2 regions of the Xanthomonas campestris pv. campestris str. ATCC 33913 genome follow, and region 2 is predicted to be linked to the other one. Evidence: predicted binding sites of a transcription regulator. Region 2 holds the regulator's gene; the other holds the start of a gene.
What was found. Region 2 encodes FliA, which starts transcription of late flagellar genes. Its sites were predicted from a motif close to TAAAGTTTNNCNNNCNNNGGCCGATAA; they were not measured.
Positions count from the first base shown of each region.

Region 1: a site for FliA is predicted at 8,300-8,326, ahead of XCC_RS02115 (GGDEF domain-containing protein). Genes of this name have one in related genera too.

Region 1 covers NC_003902.1:483,319-495,077, forward strand. The annotation lists gene XCC_RS02095 (phosphoglycerol transferase I) at 1-1,339, opposite strand, end outside; gene XCC_RS02100 (ABC1 kinase family protein) at 2,174-3,898, opposite strand; gene XCC_RS02105 (DUF808 domain-containing protein) at 4,139-5,125, shown strand; gene XCC_RS02110 (glycoside hydrolase family 10 protein) at 5,269-6,645, shown strand; gene XCC_RS02115 (GGDEF domain-containing protein) at 6,642-8,264, opposite strand; gene glgA (glycogen synthase GlgA) at 8,750-10,336, shown strand; gene XCC_RS02125 (1,4-alpha-glucan branching enzyme) at 10,378-11,759, shown strand, end outside.
Region 2 covers NC_003902.1:2,225,339-2,237,097, forward strand. The annotation lists gene XCC_RS09885 (hypothetical protein) at 1-701, shown strand, start outside; gene XCC_RS09890 (XVIPCD domain-containing protein) at 806-1,708, shown strand; gene XCC_RS09895 (chemotaxis protein CheA) at 1,939-3,594, opposite strand; gene XCC_RS09900 (protein phosphatase CheZ) at 3,597-4,223, opposite strand; gene cheY (chemotaxis response regulator CheY) at 4,223-4,615, opposite strand; gene XCC_RS09910 (RNA polymerase sigma factor FliA) at 4,639-5,406, opposite strand; gene XCC_RS09915 (MinD/ParA family protein) at 5,403-6,287, opposite strand; gene flhF (flagellar biosynthesis protein FlhF) at 6,274-7,941, opposite strand; gene flhA (flagellar biosynthesis protein FlhA) at 8,941-11,013, opposite strand; gene flhB (flagellar biosynthesis protein FlhB) at 11,031-11,759, opposite strand, start outside.

The DNA of each region.
Region 1 (11,759 bases), 1.7 Mb from region 2:
TGCGCATGCCCGGTTCCAGCAATTGCAGCAGCGTGGCGCCCGAATCCAGGGTGCTGCCGGCGCGCGTGACCACCTGTTGCGGCGGAATGTCCTTGCCGAGGAACAGCAACAGGTTTTCGCGTTTTTGCTTGGCCAGCACGTCGCTGAGATCGTTGGGCATGGCCAGGTGATCGGAGGCGATCACGATGATGGTGTTGCGGCCGTAGCGGCTGTTGCGGATGCGCGTGACCAGCCGACCAATCAGCCGGTCGCTGCACTTGATGGCATGCAGCAGCCCGATGTCACCCAGCGGGCTCTCATAACGCTGGTTCTTGCACGCCAGCGGCAGGTGGCCGGCAGGATGATGGGTGTCCATGGTCAAGGTGGTGAGCATGAACGGCTGGCCGGCGCGCGAGAGCGTCTGGAAGCTATCCCAGGCATCATCGAGCAAGACATCGTCGTGCACGCCCCATGCGGAGAAATGCTTCGGCGCTACCCCCTTGTCGTGGAAGTAATTCACGTCGTGCACCACGTCGAAGCCGTGGCTGGCCAGAAAGCTGCCCTTGCCGGCGAAGCTGGCATCGGCGCCGCCCACGTAGTGATTGCGGTAGCCCTGGTCCTTGAGATAGTCGCCCAGGCAACGCGCCTCGGGCAGGAACAGGCCCATGCGCCCCATGCTGTTCTCATCGCCTGGGGCAGTGGTTAGCGGCACGCCGCACATCGAAGCGACCATGCCGGCAATGGTCCAGCCGCTGCCTTCGGTGGAGGTGAGGTTGCGCACGTCCACTGCTTCGGTGGCGAGCTGGTGCAGATTGGGCATCAAGCCGGGAAACGTCGCTTCGTCGAAGTAGGTGCGCTCCAGGCTTTCGCCATAGATCCAGACGATGTTCTTGCGCTTTTGCAGCGGCTGCTGCGGCACCTGGTATTCCGGCACCACGGTGGCGTAATCGACCGGGCGCAACTGGTAGTACAGCCGCTTGCCATCGCGATACAGCGGGCTGACCGCCACGCTCACCAACAGCATCACCACGAACGCACCGAACACCGCACCGCCGCCACGCGGGCGCCGGAAACGGCGCACCCGCAACAGCACCAGCGGGCTGAGCGAGAGCAGCACCATGCCGATAAACACGGCGATGTAGCCGGAAAAATCGCTGACGCCGGCGCCGTCCATGTCCGCGCGCAGGTGGTAGAGCGTTGCGGCATTGACGCCGTCGCCACTGAGCCGATCGACCAGGCCCCACGCGCTGAGCAACAGCAACAATAACGACAGCAGCCCGGCTTTCAGCCACGCCAGACGCGGCGACGCCACCAGCAACAAGAGCAACAGCAACAACGACAGCGCCAAAATCCAATGCATGTGCAGCGTCCGTGGGGGAAAGAGGCGAGCACGCACCGCACGCTTTGCTCGCCGTGTCCTTGGCTTTCACGCGAAATGTGACACCGGGATGACGGACTATGCCGCGACAAAGCTGACTGAAATGTTTGTTGAGGGCCCTGATGTAGTGTTGCGGCCACTGTGCGCGCTGCTTTGCCAGGCGGGTTGCTTTCTCGCCGAAGCGCGTGTGGACGCGGGGGCGCCCTGCGCACGCTGCGCGATGCCGGCGTATTGGCGCGGTTCTGCCCGCTCTGACCTGCACGATTGAATGGCGCAGTGCTGGCCGTCAGAGCCACATGCAGTGTGGTGCAAGACGCGTGGGGAGCGAATCGTTGTCTGGAGAACGACTGATAGCGGCGCGGATTGCTATGGGGCATCAAACACCAGGCAGGAAATGCGCATGGCGTTTGTGGCGCTGCTGCCCAGGGACATCTTCGAATGCTCGCGCAGCTGCGGCATGTGTTCGGTGCGTTGGCGAACGCAAGCTAGGTGCGTGCGGTTGAAAGCACGCGTTCATTGCGCTGTTGCGCGATAGCGAGAAATCATCGGCGGTGCCGATCAACCGATCAACCGATCAACCGATCAACTGATCAGCCGGGCTGCCTGCGATCGGGCTGGCACCGGCGCTTTTCGCCAACCAGATGCGCCACGGCCGCTTTACGCTCTTCGATGATGTCGCAAGCCAGATCCATGCAGGCAACCACGACGCCGGCGTGCAGACACCTTTGACTTCAACGCCACTGCCACCGCCCATATGCGGCGTCGAACGCCTAACGAAGAACAGGCGCACAAGCAGCAGGCACCAACCATCCCGCGTTACCGGTGCCCACGTTCCTCACGTGCGCGCACGCGGCGGTCGAAGACCAGCGCACTGAGCACGATACCCAGGCCCAGGAACACGCCGAGCAGAAACAGCACCATCGCAATCGCGGGGTAGCCCCAGAGCTTGAGACCGGTCTCGATCCGCATCATCTGCGAGGACGCCATGATCAGCGCGGCGGTGACGATGCCGGCGGCGACGCGGTTGGCGATCTTCTGCAGGCTTTCCATCAGGTGCGACTCTTCCAGCCCGGTCACACGCATCTGCATGCGGTTTTCGGCCACCAGCGAGAGGATGTCGGACATGCGGCGCGGGCCTTCGCGCAGCAGGTGCTGCAATTCCATGGCTTCGCTGGCCAGGTTGGCCGCCGACATCGACTTCTTCAGGCGTGCGCGCATCACGTGCTGCAGGTGGCGTTCGACGATGCGGCGGGTGTCCAATGCCGGCGACAGCGCGCGGCACACGCCTTCCAGGTTCAGCAAGGTCTTGCCGAGCAGGCTCAGCTCCGGCGGGGTGCGCAGGCCGGTGGCGGTGGCAATGCGCACCAGGTCCAGCACCACGCGGCCCTCGGAGGTGGCGTCGTGTGCGGCGTAGCGGGCAATCATCTGCCCGGTTTCGCGCAGGTAGCGCTCCTCGTCGTAGTCCTCCAGGCGCGTGCTGAGCGCGATGGTTTCCTCGGCGACTTCTTCGCCACGGCCGTCCACGGCGGCAAACAGCAATTTGAGCAGGCGCTCGCGCAGGCGCGGTGGCACGTGCGCCACCATGCCCAGGTCGAAGATGGCCAGGCGGCCGTCGGGCATCACCCGCAGGTTGCCCGGGTGCGGGTCGGCATGGATTTCGCCATGCACGAACATCTGGTCCAGGTAGCCCTTGACCAGGGCCGCGGCCAACTCGTCCATCGGCTGCTCGGTGCGGCGCAGGCCGGAGATCTTGTCCACGCGCACGCCTTCGGCCAGCTGCATGGTCAGCACCTTGCGGCTGCTGAGGTCCCACACCGGCTGCGGCACCCATAGCAAGGGGAACGGCTTGAGGTGTTCGCCAAAACGCACCAGGGTCTCGGCCTCGGCCTCGTAGTTGAGTTCGGCGCGCAGGGTCTTGCCGAACTCGCCCAGCCAGTCGGCAAAGCGCACGCGGCGGCCGATGCCGGTGAGGCGGTCGGCGGCGTTGGCGAAGCTTTTGAGCACGTCCAGGTCCGAGCGCACCTGCGCGGCGACTTCGGGTTTTTGCACCTTGATCGCCACCGGCGTGCCGTCACGCAGGGCGGCGCGATGCACCTGCGCCAGCGAGGCGCAGCCCAGCGGCACCGGGTCGAAATGCGAGAACGCCTTGTTGACCGCCACGCCGAGCTCTTCTTCGATGATCTGGCGGATGCGCTCCACCGGCACCGAGCTGGTGTTCTCCTGCATGCGCTCCAGCGCGGTGGCGAACTCAGGCGGCACGATGTCCGGGCGGGTGGAGAGCATCTGGCCGAGTTTGACGAAGGTGGGGCCTAGCGCTTCCAGGTCGGCAACGAACTGGTCCGGCGTGCCTTCGGCGGGCACTTCGTATTCGTTGACCGCCGCCGGGTCCAGGCTCATGCCGGCAAACACGCCCGACCCGCGGTACCGCAGCAACAGGCGCAGGATCTGCGTCCGTCGGCTCATGCCGCCGACCACGGCGTTGTCGGCCGGGTGCGTGGCCTGAGCCGGTGTGCGGTGCGGGTCGTTGGGGCTCAAGGCCATCTCCGGGTGTGTTGAGCGCCCGAGTGTGGCCAGCGCCGGGTCGTCGTGTGGTGAATCCGCGCCCGGGCCTGCGAACGGGGTGGGCGTACCGCTGCTGCCGGCGGCGCGCGCGGCGCGGCCTGGCCTGCTGGCGCGTGCTGCCAGTGCCCCGCGGTGTCTCGCCAGCACCCTGGTGCAGCCGTCACCCCATCGGCGCGCAGGATCGGCGAGAATTCACACCCACCCAAGAAGGACCTCCGCATGGCCGGTGCCAGCCTGTTTACCCTGCTCGACGACATCGCCACGCTGCTGGACGACGTGTCCATCCTCACCAAGGTGGCGGCCAAGAAGACGGCCGGCGTGCTGGGCGACGATCTGGCGCTCAACGCGCAGCAGGTCACCGGCGTCACCGCCGACCGAGAGCTGCCGGTGGTGTGGGCGGTGGCCAAGGGCTCGCTGGTGAACAAGGTGATCCTGGTGCCGGCGGCGCTGGCGATCAGCGCCCTGGAGGCCTGGCTGCGCGGGCGCGGCTACAACGTGCCGCTGGTGATGCCGTTGATGATGATCGGCGGCGCGTACCTGTGTTTCGAAGGCGTGGAGAAGCTGGCGCACAAGTTCCTGCATAGCGAAGAAGAAGATGCGCAGCGGCATGCCGAGCGCACCCGGGTGCTGGCCGACGAGGCGGTGGACGTGGTGGCGCTGGAAAAGGACAAGGTCAAGGGCGCGATCCGCACCGACTTCATCCTGTCGGCCGAAATCATCGTGCTGTCGCTGGGAGTGGTGGCGGGCGTGTCGTTCGGCCAGCAGGTGGCCGTGCTGGTGGCGATTGCGCTGGCCATGACCATCGGCGTCTACGGCCTGGTGGCCGGCATCGTGAAGCTCGACGACCTGGGCCTGTATCTGAGCAAGAAAGGCGCTGCGCTGGCGGCCTTGGGCCGCGGCATCCTGGTGGCGGCCCCGTGGCTGATGAAGTTCCTGTCGGTGGCTGGCACGCTGGCGATGTTCCTGGTCGGCGGCGGCATCCTGGTGCACAACATCCCGACCCTGCACCACCTGGTGGTGGACCTGGCAAAGGCCTCCGGCAGCCTGGGCTGGCTGGTGGAGGCACTGGGCAACATGCTGGTGGGCGTGGTGGCCGGTGCGGTGGTGCTGGCGGCGGTGACCGGGTTTCAGAAGCTGCGCGGGAACAGGCCGCGCACTGATTCTGTGCAGTCGCTTCGGCGACAAGCGAAATCGCGTACAGGCTAACGATCATGGGTTGCGCGCCTGCGGGTTGCGCTTGCTAGCCTCTGGCAACACCGCTGGTGCGGTGTGCGGCCAGGTAGTCGCCTGCGGTGGCATGCGGATGGCATTGGCTGGCCTTGCTGGCGGACAACAGGCGAGAGCGCAACATGCACAAGATGCTGGACGAGTACGACCATGCAGGTGGATCTACGCGTGCAGCGGCGCAGTCAGACCTGCCGCAGGCGGACGATGGGGCGCCCGCGGCACTGGCGTGCGGGCCCGACGCGATCGGGCGCAGACGCTTCCTGGGGCTGGGGTCGGCAGCAATCGCAGCGAGTGTGGCGGGTGTGCCGGCACGCGCAGCGCTTCCTGCGCGCGGCCAGATGCGGGCCACCTGGGTAACGAGTGTGCTCAATCTCGACTGGCCAAGTGCGGCGTCCGCCCGTGTGGCCGATCCGGTTGCGCGTGTCATGCTCCAGCAGCAGGAATTGCTGGCGATTCTCGACCAGGCCCAGGCGCTGCATCTCAACACGTTGGTCTTTCAGGTCAAGCCATGTGCCGATGCGCTGTATCGGTCGCGGATTCTGCCATGGTCGCCGGTGTTGACGGGCGTGCATGGCAAGGATCCCGGTTTCGATCCATTGGCCTTCCTGCTTCGGCACGCGCACGCACGCGGCATCCAGGTCCATGCCTGGCTCAATCCTTACCGCGTCTCGACCAACATCAGCCAGGCCACGCGCGATGCGTTGAGCGCTGCATCGCGCGATTCGCCCCCCAGCGTGTACGTGCAACATCCCGAGTGGGTGGGGGTGGCCGCCAACCGGCTGGTGCTTGATCCCGGTATTCCTGCCGTTCGCCGCTGGATCTGCGCCGTGGTCGCGGAACTGATTGTCCGTTACAACGTGGATGGTGTGCAGTTCGACGATTATTTCTATAGCGAAACCGCGCAGTCGCCGCTGGACGACGCACAGACCTATGCCCGTCATGGTGCAGGCTTCGTCGACAAGGGCGATTGGCGGCGCCACAACACCTATCGCTTGATGCGGGAAGTGGGCACGACCATTCGCACGATCCGGCCGAGTGTGGCCTTCGGCGTCAGTCCGGCAGGGGTATGGCGCAACGTGCAGGACGATCCGCAGGGATCGCAGACGCAGGCAGGCGCTCCGTCGTTCGACGTTGCCTACGCAGATACCCGGCGCTGGGTGCGTGAAGAACTCGTCGATTACATCGTGCCGCAGATCTATTGGCCGTTTGCGCGCCAGATAGTGCGCTACGACACGATCGCGCGCTGGTGGGCCGACACCGTCGGCAGCGGCCGTGTCCACCTGTACATCGGCATGGCGTTGTACAAGGTAGGGATTGCGAATGCGCTGGAGCCGGACTGGACCATTGCCGGCGGTGTCCCGGAGATCGCCCGCCAACTGGATTTGAACGCAGCCCTGCCTCAGATACGTGGATGCATGCTGTTTCGCCAAGGGTTCATTGCCCAACCCCAGACCGGGCAGGTCATGGACTATCTGAAGCTGCGTTGGCAGGGGAGTTAGTCGGCGCTGATCACCCGGTTCTTGCCGGCCGCCTTGGAGTCGTACATGGCGCGGTCGGCGCGGCGGATCACCTCGTCCTGGGCTTCGTCGGTGCGGCGCATGGCCACGCCGCCGCTGAAGCTGACGAACACGCGCACGTCCTCATGCAGCAACGAGCGCTGTGCGAGCGCGCGCTGCAGGCGGATCACCGCGGCGCTGGCCTCGAAGATGGTCGAGTCCGGCAACAGCAACACGAATTCCTCGCCACCGAAGCGCGCAATCGCATCGGTGGTGCGCAGCACCGACTTGGCCACGTCCACGGTGTGGCGCAACGCGGCGTCGCCACCGGCATGCCCATGGGTCTCGTTGAGGCGGCGGAAGTCGTCCAGGTCCAGCATCGCCACGCACAGCGGTTGCCCGCTGCGCTGGGTGCGGGTGGCCTCGCGCTCGAACAGTTCTTCGAAGCCGCGCCGGTTGAGGGCGCCGGTGAGCTGGTCTTCGCGCACCAGCCCGGCGACGTCCTTGAGCTCCTGCTCCAGCGAGGCGATGCGGTGCTCGGCTTCTTCCACCTGGCGGCGCGCGGACAGTAGCTCGTCGCGCGCGGCCAGCGCCTGCGCCTGCACGCCGGCGGTGTCCTGCAACACGTCCTGCAGCAAGCGGTTGAGGTCGGGAATGCTGCGAGCGTCGCCGATCGCCTGCGAATAACCGGCAACGCGGTCGTGGTATTCGCCTGTGCTGGTGGCCATGCCGTCGAGCCGGTCGACGAAGGACACCATCATCTCGCGCATGGCGGTCTTGGAGTCGGCAATGCCCTGCTTGAGCAGGCCTTGCTTGTAGATCACCTCGCGCAGGGTGCCGCGCGCCTGTTCGATCGAACCCACGTCCATCGGCCCGGCGATCAACTGCCGCACCACCGAGATCTGGCCCTGCAGCCAACTGCGATCGTCCAGGAGTTCGCCGACGTTTTCCAACAATAGGTCGAATAACCCCAGCAACAGGTTCTGTTGCTCGCTGGCATCTTCGGCGCGCAAGCCGATCTGGTGGCTGAGCTCGCGCAGCCGCTGTTCCAGGGTGATCAGTTCGTGGCCGGGTCGCCAGTGGCGCAGTGCCGAGGCCAGCGTCTGCGCTTCTTCGGCCAACTCCGGGCTGCGTTGCAGCAGCGTGGCCAGTGCATTGCCCAGCGCGTGCCGCAGCAGGTCGCGCAGCTGTTCGGCTTCGGTACGGCCTTCGGCCAGCGAATCGCCGGTATCGATGGTGCGGATGTATTTGTCGATCAGCTGGCGCAGGGCGCGCCCATACCCGGGCCAGTCGCCGGCGGCATACGCCGTACTCAGGCGTACGCCCATGTCGCCGAGCTCGCCATGCAGGCTGGCAATGCCTTCGGCAAAGGCCAGCAGCAAGGCTTCCGGGTGCGCGGCATGCGAAAACAGGCGGATCAGTAGCGCAGTGGCAGCGGCGGGGTCATGCGCGCCCGACTTGGCCTTGGCCGGCACCAGCTGATGTGCAGCCAATCCAGCGCCGTCGCGCTCGCCCAGCACGCTGGGCAAGGTAGCCGGGCGCGCGGTGCCGGCACCGCCCCATGGCAGCAGACGGCGCAGCCCGCCACGTGGGCGGTTGGGGTGTTCGGGCTGTTCTGCCATGCGCCAGGTCTCGAGGGTGAAGTACCAACGCCACGTTATCGGCGTTGGTGCAGGGCCCTTGAGCACGCGCGTGCGCGGTTTGCAGACGCGACCGCAGTAACGCCGACGGCCGTCACACGCAAGGGGCGGATTGCGCGCATCTGAACCAGTTACGCAGATGACGACAGCCACGGCAGCGGCTCCCGATTTCGGTGCAACGCAGACACCGCGCACCTATGTGGGGATGTCATCGCACTGCAATCTCACGCTTATGCCGAACGACGCAGCAGAACCACTGCAAGGGAATGTGTGCTGTCTTGGAAAGGTCAGCACGTGTTCACGCATCTTTTATTTAGACGGGGTGTAGATTCACTGACAAGGACGACGTGGAGTACGCGCGTTGGCCCCGCTCCTCTCTTCGTTGCAAGTCGTCTGGCCACGCAGGCAGGCGATGGTTTTTGCTTCTCTGTTTTTCCGTCTCCACCCACTTTACGACGGACGTTTAGATGGTTGCCATGATGCCGCTTCACGCCACTACCGCACGCCTAGAGCGCAGCACGATGATCCCGACTTCGCTCAAGAAGAGCGTGCGGCCGCGTGATGCGCGCGGCCGTTTCATCCGTCACCACGAGCGTCTGCCGGTTGCACTGGCCGATACGCGCGGTGCCTTGTTCGTGGTGTCGGAGATGGCGGACTTCATCAAGGCCGGCGGCCTGGGTGATGTGGCGGCGGCACTGCCGCGCGCATTGCGCCATCGCTACGACGTGCGCGTGTTGATCCCCGGCTACCGCGCGGTGCTGGCGCGCGCGGGCAAGGTGGAGATCGTGGGTCGTGTGCTGGCGCATGCCGCGCTGCCGGCCTGCGACATCGGCCGCATCGTGCAATCGGACGGCCTGCCGATCTACATCCTGCTGTCCAAGGAACTGTTCGAACGCGATGGCTCGCCGTATGTGAGCACCAGCGGTTCGGAGTTCGAAGACAACGCAATCCGCTTTGCCACCTTGTCGCACGCTGCCGCGCAGATCGCCGCCGGCCGTGCCGGGCTGGGCTGGCGGCCGCGCCTGCTGCATCTCAACGACTGGCCGTGTGCCCTGGCTGCCGCCTACGTGCGCTGGTCCGGCGGCACCACGCCGTGCCTGCTGACCATCCATAACCTGGCCTACCAGGGCCTGGTGCCGTATTCGATGGCCGCCGCACTGGGCATCCCGGCCGAGCGCGTCTCGGAGCTGGAGTTCTACGGGCAGATGTCGTTCCTGCGCGGTGGCATCGTGCATGCCGACCACGTCAACACGGTGAGCGTCAGCTACGCGCAGCAGATCACCGGCCCGGCGCAGGGCTGCGGGCTGGACCGCCTGCTGGCCGGCCGCGCCGCCAAGGGCGCGCTGAGCGGCATCGTCAACGGCATCGACGCCAGCTGGGACCCGCGCACCGACGAATACCTGGACAGCCATTTCAGCGTGAACCACTGGCAGGGCCGCCAGGCCAACGCCGCGCAGGTGCGCAAGGCCTTCGGTCTGCGTGAGAGCACCGGCCCGCTGTTCGCGGTGGTGTCGCGCCTGGTGCACCAGAAGGGCCTGGACCTGATTTGCGAGGTCGCCCCGCAGATCGTGGCCGCTGGCGGCCAGATCGCGGTGATCGGCGGCGGTGAGCCGGAGATCGAACAACAGGTGGCCGAGCTGACCCGGCGCTATCCCGGCCAGGTCGGTGCGTTCATCGGTTTTGAGGAAGGCCTGGCGCGGCGCATGTTCGCCGGCGCCGACTTCCTGCTGATGCCCTCGCGCTTCGAGCCGTGCGGCCTGAGCCAGATGTACGCGCAGCGCTTCGGCTGCCTGCCGATCGCGCATGCCACCGGCGGGCTGATCGACACCGTGGACGATGGTGTCACCGGGTTCCTGTTCCAGCAGGCCAGCGCCGAAGCGCTGCGGCGCTGCCTGGAGCGCGCCTTCCGCACCTTCCGCCTGCCCAGCCTGCTGTCGGCGATGCGCCGCGCCGCGATGCTGCGGCCCAGCGGCTGGGATGTGGCGGGCAAGAAATACATCTCGCTATACGAGCGCACCGCTGCAACCGCACCCGCTGTTGCGACGGTGTCATGAGCGAACGGTTGGGCGTGCACGGCCGGGACGCGGAGCAGGAGATGGCGGAAGGCGGCGGAGGGAGCGCCGTAGCACTGCAGGACCTGCAGGCGATCGCCGCCGGGCTCCCCGGCGACGCCTTTGCGGTGTTGGGGCCGCACGTGCAGGCCGATGGCCGCTTGCGTGTGCGGGTCCTGGCGCCCGGCGCCGAGGCTTTGGGGCTGATCGATGGCCGCGGCAAGTTGCTGGCCCGCATGCAGGCCAGCCCGATCGACGGTGTGTTCGAAGGCGAACTGCCGGCAGATGCCGCGTACCGCCTGCGCATCGTCTGGCCGGACGTGGTGCAGGAGATCGAAGACCCGTACGCGTTTGCGCCGCAGATCGATGAATCGGCATTGCTGCAGATTGGTGCCGGCGACGGCCAGGCGCTGCGCGCCAACCTGGGCGCGCGGCATGTGCAGGTTGGCGAGTTGCCCGCGGTGCGTTTCGCGGTGTGGGCGCCGCATGCCCAGCGCGTGGCAGTGGTGGGCGACTTCAACGGTTGGGAGCCACGCCGCCATCCAATGCGCCAGCGCAGCGGCGGCATCTGGGAGCTGGTGCTGCCACGCGTGGAGACCGGCGCGCGCTACAAGTACGCCATCATCACCGCCGATGGCCGGGTCTTGCTCAAGGCCGACCCGGTGGCCCGCCAAAGCGAGTTGCCACCGGCCACCGCCTCGGTGGTGGCCAGTGCGGATGCGTTTGCCTGGACCGATGCCGAGTGGATGGCACGCCGCAGCGCCGCTGCCGAGCCGGCGCCGCTGTCGATCTATGAAGTGCACGCTGCCTCCTGGCGCCGCGACGGCCACGACCAGCCGCTGGACTGGGTGTCGCTGGCGGCGCAGCTGATCCCGTACGTGCAGGAGCTGGGCTTCACCCATATCGAACTGCTGCCGATCACCGAGCACCCGTTCGGCGGCTCGTGGGGCTATCAGCCGCTGGGGCTATACGCGCCGACCGCACGGCACGGCAGCCCGGATGGGTTTGCCCAGTTCGTCGATGCGTGTCACCGCGCCGGCATCGGCGTGATCCTGGACTGGGTCAGCGCGCACTTCCCCGATGATGCGCATGGGCTGAGCCAGTTCGACGGCAGTGCCACCTACGAGCACGCCGACCCGCGCGAGGGCATGCATCGCGACTGGAATACGTTGATTTACAACTACGGCCGGCCCGAAGTCACCGCGTACCTGCTCGGCAGTGCGATGGAGTGGATTGCGCATTACCACCTCGATGGCCTGCGCGTGGATGCGGTGGCCTCGATGCTCTACCGCGACTACGGCCGTGCCGAGGGCGAGTGGGTGCCCAACGCCCATGGCGGGCGCGAGAACCTGGAGGCGGTGGCGTTCCTGCGCCAGCTCACCGGCGAGATCGCCAGCCAGTTCCCCGGCGTGCTGACCATTGCCGA
Region 2 (11,759 bases):
TGACATTGAAAAACTGTCAAAATTCCCCCTGCAGCACCAACACTTATTGGAGAAAGGCCGTGCCCCTTGCAAACGATCCAATGCGCTTTGCACTCACGGCATTGATTACCTGCCTGATCGCTGGCTGCAGCCTGCAACCGCCGCCTGAAAACGTGCCTATCGCAAAGGAGCAGATAGAGATGAGAACGGTCGTCCCGTTGGTACGGAGTTTGACCCCACATGATCGTGGGCCTACAGAGCTGGAATTCGATGTGCCCGCACTGCCCGACGACGCGACTCCTCCCGTTTTCATCGGTGTGCGGATCACCGGTGTCGATCCAACTGCCGTCTCCCAAAGTGCTGACAGGCTGATTAGCGCTGGTGTTTCGGCCGAGCTCCACTTGGAGCGTATTGAACCATCCGGTCCGGTCTCCGTGGAATTGCAGCGTAGTCAGCGTGTGGGGGTAGGTCAGCAGGCGTCCATTCCCTTGTCAGCTGATGGTATGGCTCCTGGTCTGTTCGCTTTTGATGCGGACGGTACGACGCTGCAAGACGCCGGTTTGTCTACTGAACAGACCGCGTCCAGGGAGTTGGCGTTCGGCTATAGCAATGCTGTCAAGCCAGGCCGTTATCGGCTCAAACTGCGCTTTGATCAGAACGCCGAGGCGCTGGTTGCGGCTAATGCGCAACTTCTTGTCGCTTACACCTACAAAGGAAAGTAAGGGGAATGAGCATGGATGATCATGAAAAGCGCTATGCAGTCACTGTCTACGTCGCTGCCGCAGGTACGCCGTTGATGGCCGGAGGCACATCCTTCGGTGGCCATATGTATTACTCGATTGACGACGGAGCGACTGTCAAAAGTTATGGGTTTTCGCCTATCAAACATGGCGAGGCTAGCGGGCCAGGGAAAGTTTCTTTCAATGACGTCGACACCTATCAAAAGCCGTATTACTCACGCACGATGGAGATCGATAAGGCGCAGTATGACAAGCTGGAAGCCTTCGGCGTAGCCCCTGCAAAGCATGGGTTCAATATGGAATATCACGGTGCTAAGAATAGTTGTATCGACTTCACGTGGGATGCGCTCAACCACGCTGGACTGCACCGGAAGACAAAAGACGGAATCGATAAAGGCTTCGAGGGGGATATCAGGCCCGTAGAAAACGTAGATGATATCAAGAGCATTTCTGCTCCTTTGCCTAAAAGTGAGTTGAATAAGGAGCACATCAATCCGAAGCCCAAGCAGGAACTTTGGCAGAAGGTGATTGGTGAGGCGCAGCCGCCCGGTGAGCAGGTATCTCCACTACAGGAAGCAACACAGCTCGCGAGAGTGCTGCCAACAGATCCGCTGCATCACCAAGCAGAAGAGGCCGTTCGCCGCCTTGAGCAAGGTCTCGGCCGCGAGTACGACGACAACGGTGCACGGCTGGCAGCAAGCAGCGCGTATTTAGCCAAAGAGAACGGGCTGTCGCGAATCGATCATGTCGTGCTGAGCGAGTACACCAAGTCCGTGCGGCAGGGCGAGAACGTCTTCGTTGTGGAAGGTGCGTTGAACGATCCCGCTCACAAGATGGCGCATATGATGACGAGTGATGCGATTGCGCAGCCCGTCGAGCAATCCTTGGCGCAATTACAGGCCTTGGGCGAAACTCAGCGCCAACAGCAATCCCAGCAGCAGGAGCAACAGCGAGAGCAGTCGATTGCGCCTCAACACCGGATGGTGTGAGAGCTAGTGAAGTAACGGTTCTGAAATAACGGTTCCAGATTCAGTTCCACGGCAGCCTGGCCGTCGCCAAACCATCGCGCCCATGCCTGCGCGCATGGCGGCGTAGATCGGCAGCGATGCTGGTAGTGAAACGACAACGGCCGCAGTACGCGGCCGTTGTCGTTAGATCAGGCAACCAGGATCGTCTTGCCGAATCCCGAATCCCAATCCCCAATCCCCAATCCCCAAAATCAATGATCGCTGGAACGCAGCCCATCCACGTCCAGGATCAGCGCCATGCGGCCATCGCCGATCAGGGTGGCGCCGGCGTAGCCGGGCAGGCCGCGCAGGGCGCGGGGCAGGGGCTTGATCACCACTTCCTCGCGGCCGCGGACCTGGTCCACCACCAGGCCGAAGCGGGTTTCGCCGGCCTGCAGCAGCACCACGGTCAGCAGCGGCGGTTGTTCGGCGGGCACGCCCAGCCAGCGGCGCAGGTCGATCAGCGGCAAGGTGTGCGAACGACGATCGAGCACGGCGCGGCCGTCGAACCAGCCGAGCGAGGACTGCGGGGCATGCAGCACCTCAACCACGCGGGCGAGCGGCAGGGCATAGACCGCTTCGCCGGCCTGCACCAGCAAGGTGGGCAGGATCGCCAGGGTCAGCGGCACGCGAATCATGAAGCGGCTGCCGCGGCCCAGTTCGGACTGGATCTGGATCTGCCCGCTGAGCTCGCGGATACGCGATTGCACCACGTCCATGCCGACGCCGCGGCCGGAGATGTCGGTCACCTCGGCCTTGGTCGAGAAGCCGGGCATGAAGATCAGATGCAGGCACTCGTCGGTGCTCAGGCGCGCGGCGGCTTCTGCATCGATCAGGCCCTTGTTGCGGGCGATTTCGCGCAGGCGCTCGGGGTCGATGCCGGCACCGTCGTCCTGGATTTCGATACTGACGTAGTCGCCTTCCTGCTGCGCGGACAGGCGCACGTGGCCACTACGCGGCTTGCCGGTGGCTTCGCGCAATGCCGGTGATTCGATGCCGTGGTCGATCGCATTGCGCACCAGGTGCACCAGCGGGTCGGCCAGGGCTTCGACCAGGTTGCGATCCAGCTCGGTCTCCGCGCCAATCAGCTCCAGTTCCACTTCCTTGGATAGCGTGCGCGCCACATCGCGGGCCACCTTGGGAAAGCGCGAGAACACCTTGCTCACCGGTTGCATGCGGGTGCGCATGACCGCGGTCTGCAAGCGGGCGGTGGCGATGTCGAGCGTGCTCACCGCGCGGTCGAGTTCTTCGTCGCGTAAGCGGGTGCGCAAGGTCTTGAGCCGGTTGCGCGAGAGCACCAGTTCGCCGATCAGGTTGACGATGGCGTCCAGGCGCTTGGTATCCACGCGCACCGTCTGTTCGGCTTCGGCGCCACCGCTCTTGGCTGCGGCCTTCGGCGTGGCCTTGGCACCGGCGGCGGCCGGTGCCTGGCCGGCGGGCACCGCGGCGAGCGCAGCAGCCTTGGGCGCGGATTTCACCGCCGGCGGGCCGCTCTTGGCATCGAACTGCGCGATCAGCGACGCCGGTGCATGCGGCACCGGGTCACCCGAGCCCATCGCATCGAGCATGGCCTGCAGATAATCCAGCGACTGCTGCGCGGCATCGAAGTGATGCGCCTGCAGCACCGCCTGGCCGGAGCGCGCCATGCCGAGGGTTTCTTCGGCGGCGTGGCACAGCTCCACCATGGGCTTGATCGCCAGAAAGCCGGCGCCGCCCTTGAGCGTGTGGAAGCCGCGGAACACCGCGTTGAGCTGGTCGGCTTCGTCTGGCGCCTGTTCCAGCGACACCAGCTGTTCGCCGAGGCGATCCAGGATTTCCTGGGCCTCGACGATGAAATCGGCAGCAATATCGTCTGGAACAGCACTCATGGTTACAACCCCAATCCGGACAGCAGGTCGTCGGCGTCGTCTTGCGACACCGCGTGACGGTCCAGGCCCTTGACTGCAGGACCGGCAAGACCGCCGTCGTCTTTCTTCGGCTCGGTGCTTTTCGGCGGCAGGCCGAGGGCACCAAAGCCTTCATGCACGCGCCGCACGATGCCGGCCACGCGCCGAATGATCTGGCCGCTCAGGTCCTGGTAGCTCTGCGCCAGCGACAGCTCGGTCAGGTTGTGGCGCATCTTGTCCATCAGCGCGCCCTGGTCCTGGTTGAGACCACCATCGCGCAGCTGGTTCGCCAGCAAACGGCATTCTTCGACCAGATCCAGCGTGCGATGGCTGGCCTTTTCGGTCATTTCCACCACGTGGTCCAACCGCGAGCAGGCGTCGTCCAGCTCGCCGGCTTCTTCGGGCACGGTGGGCAGTTCGCCCAGGGCCTGGCCCAGTTCGCGTGCAAGCCGGCTCAGGCCCTGCATCATCGGACGGGTGCGCAAGGCGGCGAGGTGGTCGACCTCGCGCTTCCAGGCGGCTTCGTCACCGCTTTCCAACGCATCGAGCGCGCCCTGCAGGCGGTCGATCAGCGCGGCGCGTTCGGCATTGGTGTCCACGGTGGCGTTCATCAGGCGGTCGCCGCCAGACGTTCGAACACCTTGCCCAGCTTTTCTTCCAGGGTCTGGGCGGTAAACGGCTTGATGATGTAGCCGTTCACGCCGCACTGGGCGGCTTCGATGATCTGTTCGCGTTTGGCCTCGGCGGTCACCATCATCACCGGCAGGTGCTTGAGCTTGGCGTCGGCGCGGATGTTGCGCAGCAGGTCGATGCCGGTCATGCCGGGCATGTTCCAGTCGGTGACCACGAAATCGAACGGGCCCGCGCGCAACGCAGCCAGTGCGCTGTTGCCGTCTTCGGCCTCTGCGGTATTGGTGAAGCCGAGATCCGCCAACAGATTCTTGACGATACGGCGCATCGTCGAGAAGTCGTCCACGATCAGGATCCGCATGTTCTTATTCACATCAAGCTCCTAACACGAAAAAATTAATCGTCAATTTCGACACCGGCATCTGCCAGCTCGAAGACTTTGAGGCGGCCGCGCAAACGCACCACGGCCTGGCCATGGATCTGGCAGACGCGCGACTCGCTGACACCGAGCACGGCGCCGATTTCCTTCAGGTTCAATTCCTGTTCGTAGTACAGCGACAGCACCAGCTGCTCGCGCTCGGGCAACTGGCCAATGGCCTTGCCCAGCTCGCGACCAAACTCGCCGCGCTCCATCATCTGCTGCGGATTGGGGCCACCCTTGGCGGTGGTGTCCAGTTCGCCGTGGTCTTCGATGCGCGATTCCAGGCTCAGCACCTGGCCGCGTGCGGCGTCTTCCATCAGGCGCAGGTAGTCGGGCAGCGGCATCTCCATCGCGGCGGCCACTTCGGTGGCGGCGGCGGCGCGGCCGGTGTTCTGTTCGATCTTGCGCACGGCGGCGGCGGCGTCGCGGGCCCGGCGGTGCACCGAGCGCGGCACCCAGTCGCCCCGACGGATCTCGTCGATCATCGAGCCGCGGATACGGATCGAGGCATAGGTTTCGAACGAGGCGCCCTGGTCGGAGTCGTAGCTGCGCGAGGCTTCGATCAGGCCGATCATGCCGGCCTGGATCAAATCGTCCACTTCCACGCTCGCCGGCAGGCGCGCGGCCAGATGGTGGGCGATCCGGCGCACCAGGTCGGCGTGCTGGGTGACCACATCGTTGGCGTTATTGCGTTGCACGGCACGGTACTGGGCCGTGGCGGTCGTTGCGGTGGCGGTACTCATGCGGCCACTCCCCGTTGGATGATGCGTTCGACGAAGAACTCGACGTTGCCGCGCGGCACGGTGGGGGCCTGCCAGCGCGAGGTACGGCGTGCGATTTCGGCAATGGCCTGTGCCGAGGGACTGGCCGGGTAGGCCTTGATGACCGGTTGCTGGCGCTGCACCGACAGGCGCAGCCAATCGTCCTGCGGCACGTGGCCGAGGTAGTTCAGCGAGACATCGCCGAGGAACTTTTCGCACACCCGCGAGAGCTTGTCGTACAGCAGGCGGCCTTCGTTGGGGTCGCGCACCATGTTGGCGATGATCTGCAGGCGGTCCACGCCGCGTTCGCGCGAGAGCACCTTGATCAGCGCGTAGGCGTCGGTGATCGAGGCCGGCTCGTCGCAGACCACCACCACGGTGTCCTGGGCGGCCTGGCAGAAGGTCAGCACGCTGTCGGTGATGCCGGCGGCGGTGTCGATGACCATCACGTCCAGGTCGCGCTCCAGTTCGGAGAACACGTTGACCAGGCCGATGTGCTGGGCCGGGGCCAGTTCGGCCATGTGGCGGCGACCGGAGGCGGCCGGCACCACGAGCACGCCGCCGGGGCCTTCGATGATCACTTCGTCCAGCGTGCAGCGGCCGGCGATCAGGTCGGCCAGGGTGTACTTGGGCGACAGGCCCAGCACCACGTCCAGATTGGCCAGGCCCAGGTCGGCGTCGAGCAGCAGGGTGCGCTTGCCCATGTCGGCCAGGGCCACCGCCAGGTTGGCGGAGATGTTGGTTTTACCCACGCCACCCTTGCCACCGGTCACGGCAATGGTGCGCACCGGGCCCAAAGGCTCGGGACGGGTCGCCGACAGGGGGAAGGCGTTGGTCAGCTTTGCGTATTCACGCGACTGCATGGTTGTGCTCCGGAGTACAGGGCTTATCGGCAGCGCGCCGCAAATCTTCAAGGCGAAGAACGAGACTGGCGGCATTGGCACGGTGCAGGTCATCGGGGACGCGTTGTCCGTCGGTGACCCAGGTGATCGGCATCTGGTGATCGACGACCACCGACAGGGCGCTGCCGAAGCGTCCGGTCTCGTCGAGTTTGGTCAGCACCACGCCCTGGGGCTTGGCATGGGCGAAGCGGCGCACGACCTCGTCGAGGTCGGAAAAATGGGCGTTGGCGGGCAGCACCAGCAACGAGGTGACCTGGCGGGCGGCGCGCAGCCAGTTGAGCTGGGCGGCCAGGGCGCGGTCGCGCTGGCCCATGCCGGCGGTGTCGATCAGTACCAGCTTGTAGTCGCGCAGGCGCTCGAGCAGCTCCAGCAGGCTTTCGGCGCTGTCGGCCTCGTGCACGGCGATGCCGAGCTGGCGGCCGTAGCTGTGCAGCTGTTCGCGGCCGCCGACACGCTGGGTGTCGGTGGTGACCAGGGCCACGTCGCGCGGGGCGTGCTGGGCGGCGAAGCGCTGGGCGAGCTTGGCGATGGTGGTGGTCTTGCCGGCGCCGGTCGGGCCGACCAGGGCGATGACGCCGCCCAGTTCCAGCGGGTCGACCGGGGCCACCGGCAGGCGCTTGGACAGCAGGCCCAGCATCAGGCCACGGCCGCGGTGCAATTCGGTGTCGGCCGGGATCTGCAGGGCAACATCGCGGATCAGGCCGGCGTCGAAGCCGTAGTCGTCCATCAGCTCCAGCGCCTGGGCACGCACCGGCGAGCCGCGCAGGCGTTCGTCGGTGAGGCGGTTCATTTCGCGCTCGATCATCTGGCGCATCAGCGCCAGCTCACCGCGCAGCTGCTTGAGTTCTTCGTCGTTCTGCGGCGCCGGGGCGGCGGCCTGCACGGCGGCCAGGGCGACCGGCGCCACCGGGGCGACGACCAGCGGCGGCAGCGCGGCCGGCGGCAGGATCTGCGGCAGCGCGTCGTCCAGGTCGAAGCCGTCGTCGACCAGTTCGTCGTCGTGGTGGTGTGCGATCGCGACCGGTGCGGCAACAGCGGCCGGAATCGCCGGGACCGGCGCGGTGGCGACGACCGGGGCCTGCAGCGGTGCACGCGGCACCGGCGGGGTGGTCAGGAATTCGGCGAACAGCTGCTCGGGCAGTTCCGACAGGGCGTGCTCGGGCTGCTGGCGCATGGCGGCAGCCGGTGCGCTCTGCACGGCGACCGGCATCGGCGCGGCAGCGCGGACCGGTGCAGCCGCCGGGGCGGGGCGCGGCACGCTGACCGGCTGGCGCAGGGCCATGGCGGCGATCATTTCTTCGGCGGCACTGGCCACGCGCTGGCGCTGGGTCATGCCGACTTCGGCGGTGTCGCGACGCGGCACGTGCACCGGGGCAGGCTGGATGGCCGGCGCCTGCTGGACCGGAGCCGGCGCCGCGGCGGTGACCGGCACGTCGGAGCGGGCGGTTTCCAGGGCGCGCTGCACCAGTTCTTCGTCGTAGTTGCTGGCGGCGACGATCTCGACGCCTTCGGCGGTACGGCGGTTGGACAGGATCACCGCGTCCGGGCCGTGCTCTTCGCGCACCATGCGGAATGCGGTGCGCATGTCCGGGGCAACAAAGCGTTTGATCTTCATGCGAAGTGCCTCCAGGAACAGGACCCGACGGACGCCGTACGGGTGCGGGTGAAATGTGGGTGTGTTGCCAGCGTCATGAGGTGCCTGTCCCGTTCGTTCGTCCAAGTGCTGCGTCCCGCCCCGCAGCGGTGTGGCTGTCTGCGGTCTCGCCAGAGCTAATGCATGCGGTGTGCCAAAACGCGGCGCCGGGGTTCCGGCGCGTGGATTTGGGGGATTGGGACGGAGGCAGGGCTGGGGGTTTGGCCTGGGCGGAAGTGGTCAAGTCACTGGATTGATTGACGTTTTTCCGGGGCGGCGATGTGGTGGCGACGCCTTGCGGGCAGAGCCGCTGGTGGGCTGTACGTCGAACGTTGAGCGATTGGAGCGCCTGGAAACGGCCAGCGCCCTGCAATCGATTGGAGGTTCGGACCAGTGGCGGGTTTCCGACGCCGGGTTTTGGCATTCGATTACCGGTTGGCAGGCATTGCCGGCGCGTAGAGGGAAGGGGCGGGGCGCCGGTCAATGCGTAGGAGCGCCCTTGGGCGCGATGGGCGTTCCCGGTAAAGCCCATGGGCGTTCCCGGTAAAGCCCTCGCGACCGAGGTCGCTCCTACACAAGCGTGTTAGCGAGATTGTTGGCCGATCGCGCGTGGTCGGATCGCCGGAATGCCGTAGGAGCGCACTTGTGCGCGGGGGCGTTCCCGATGAAGCCCTATGGGCGTTCCCGGTAAAGCCCTCGCGACCGAGGTCGCTCCTACACAAGCGGTGTTAGCGAGATTGTCTGGGCCACTGCGCGTGGTCGGGTCGCCGGAATGTCGTAGGAGCGCCCTTGGGCGCGAGGGCATTCCCGATAACGACCGTCGCGCCCGGGTGCGCTCCTACGCGGTGGCCAATCGACGAACCCGCCTCATCAATCACCACAGCGAAGGCTGGCTGACCACAAACCCGTCTCACCATTCGAAGCGCCCGGCTCAGCTAATGGTGCCCGCCAGCTTCAACCGCTTGATTCGAAGTGCCCGGCTCAGCTAATCGTGCCGACCAGCTTCAACCGCTTGTCTTCCGGCACTTCGCTATACGCCAGCACCGACAGGCTCGGCACGCTGTGGCGGACCAGGCGGGCCAGGGCGGCGCGCACCTGGCCGGGCACCAGCACCACCGCCGGTTCGTTGCGGGCTTCCTGCTTGCCGACGCATTCAGCCAGGCTCTGGTGCAGGCGTTCGGCCAGGCCTGGCTCCAGCGCCACGCCGTTGCCATGGGTGGATTCCTGCAGCACGCGCTCCAGCTGCGGGGCCAGGGTGAACACGGGCAGCTCGGCCGACATGCCGGCGATTTCCTGCACGATGAACCGGCCCAGCGAGGTGCGCACCGCGGCAGTGAGGGCGGCCGGGTCCTGGCTGTGCGGGGCGTGCTCGACCAGGGCTTCGACGATCTTGCGCAGCTGGCGCACCGGGATGCGTTCGATCAGCAGGTTCTGCAGCACGCGCACCACCACCGACAGCGGTAGCGCCTTCGGAGTGAGGTCTTCGACCATCTTCGGCGCGGTCTTGCCCAGGGTGGCCAGCAACTGCTGCACTTCTTCGTGGCCGAGCAGCTCCGGGGCGTGTTCGCGGATCAGGTGCGACAGGTGGGTGGCCACCACGGTGGCCGGGTCGACCACGGTGTAGCCCATCGATTCGGCATAGGCGCGCTGGTGCGGCTGGATCCAGGTGGCATCCAGGCCGAACGCCGGGTCCTTGCCGGGAATGCCGTCTAGTTGGCCGAGCGCACCGCCCGGGTCCAGGGCCAGTTCGCGGTCGGGGTAGATCTCTGCGGTGGCCACCGGCACGCCGTGCACCAGCAGCCGGTAGGCGTTGGCTGAAAGCTCCAGGTTGTCGCGGATGTGCACCGGCGGCACCAGGAAGCCGATGTCCTGGGTGAGCTTGCGGCGCACGCCCTTGATGCGCGCCATCAATTCGCCGCCCTGGTTCTTGTCCACCAGCGGGATCAGGCGGTAGCCCACTTCCAGGCCCAGCGGGTCGATCGGGCGCAATTCGTCCCAGCTCAGCTCGGCGCTGGCGGCGGCGGCCGTCGCTGCGGCAGCGGCTTTTGGGTCGGTCGCGGCTTCGCCGGTGGGGGCGACCACCAGGCTGCGCTTGTACATTTTCCAGGCGATCACGCCCAGGATCAGGCCGAGCGTCAAAAACGCGACGTTCGGCATGCCGGGCACCAGGCCGACCAGGCCCAGGATGGCTGCGGCCACCGCCAATGCGCGGTGCTGGCCGAAGACCTGGCTGATCATGGCGCCGCGCATGTCCTGCGCCCGCGAGGCGCGGGTCACCAGCAAAGCGACCGAGGACGAGACCAGCAAGGCCGGCAGCTGCGCCACCAGGCCGTCACCGATGGACAGCAGCGTGTAGGTGGACGCGGCGTCGATGAAGGACATGTTGTGCTGGAGCATGCCCACCGCCATGCCGCCGATGAGGTTGATGAACAGGATCAGGATGGCGGCGATGGCGTCGCCGCGGATGAACTTGTTGGCACCGTCCATTGCGCCGTAGAAGTCGGCTTCCTCGCGGACCTCTTCGCGGCGGGCCTTGGCTTCCTCACGCGTCAGCAAACCGGCGTTGAGGTCGGCGTCGATGGCCATCTGCTTGCCGGGCATGGCGTCCAGGATGAAGCGGGCGGTCACTTCCGACACGCGCCCGGCACCCTTGGTGATGACCACGAAGTTGATGATGGTCAGGATCGCGAACACCACGATGCCCACGGCGTAATTGCCGCCGATCACGAACTGGCCGAAGGCCTCGATCACCTTGCCGGCTGCGGCGTGGCCGTCCTGGCCGTTGATCAGGATCACGCGGCTGGAGGCGACGTTCAGCGCCAGCCGCAGCATCGTGGTCATCAGCAGCACGATCGGGAAAATGGTGAATTCCAGCGGGCGCTGCACGTAGACCACCGCCAGCAGCACCATCAGCGAGATGGCGATGTTGAAGGTGAACAGCGCATCCAGCACCGGCGCGGCCAGCGGCACCATCAGCATGGCCAGCATGGCCATCAGGGCGAGCGGGGCGCCCAGGCCGTTGCGCAGCAGCTCCATCACGCGGCGGGCGTTCATCGGGGCGGGTTGGGCGCTCATGCGCTGGCCCCCTTGCCGAACTCATCCACCTCGAGCGGCGGCAGATCCGGCATCGGGCCGCCATTCCAGCCGCGTAGCTGGTAGACGTAGGACAACACCTGTGCCACCACCGAATAGAGTCTCACGGGAATTTCCTTGCCGAGTTGGGCTTCCCTATACAAGGCGCGTGCCAAAGGCGGCGCGGTGACGATCGCCACCCGGTGCTGCTCGCAGGCTTCGCGGATGCGGAAGGCCATTTCGTCCACGCCCTTGGCCACCACCACCGGGGCGCGCATCTTGCCGCCTTCGTACTTCAGCGCCACCGCGTAGTGGGTGGGATTCATCAGCACCACATCGGCGGTGGGCAGCGCTTCCATCATCCGGCGCTGCGACATCTGCATCTGCATCTGGCGGATGCGGCCCTTCACTTCCGGGCTGCCTTCGCTTTCCTTCATCTCGCGCTTGATCTCCTCGCGCGTCATCTTCAGCTTCCGCAGCCAGTTCCACTTCTGGTACGGCGCGTCGAAGGCGGCCAGCAGCACCAGCGCGCCGGCGGTGTAGAACAGCAGGCTCTTGGTGAAGTCCAGCCCGTTGCCCACGGCCTGTTCCAGTGGCCGGTTCACCAGCGAGCGCAGCCCGTGCAGGCCCTTGGAGATACAGAGGCTGGCCGCCAGGCCCACGAACAGCAGGCGCAGGATCGACTTGACCAGCTCAGCCAGGCTGTTGCTGCCCCACATGCGCTTGAT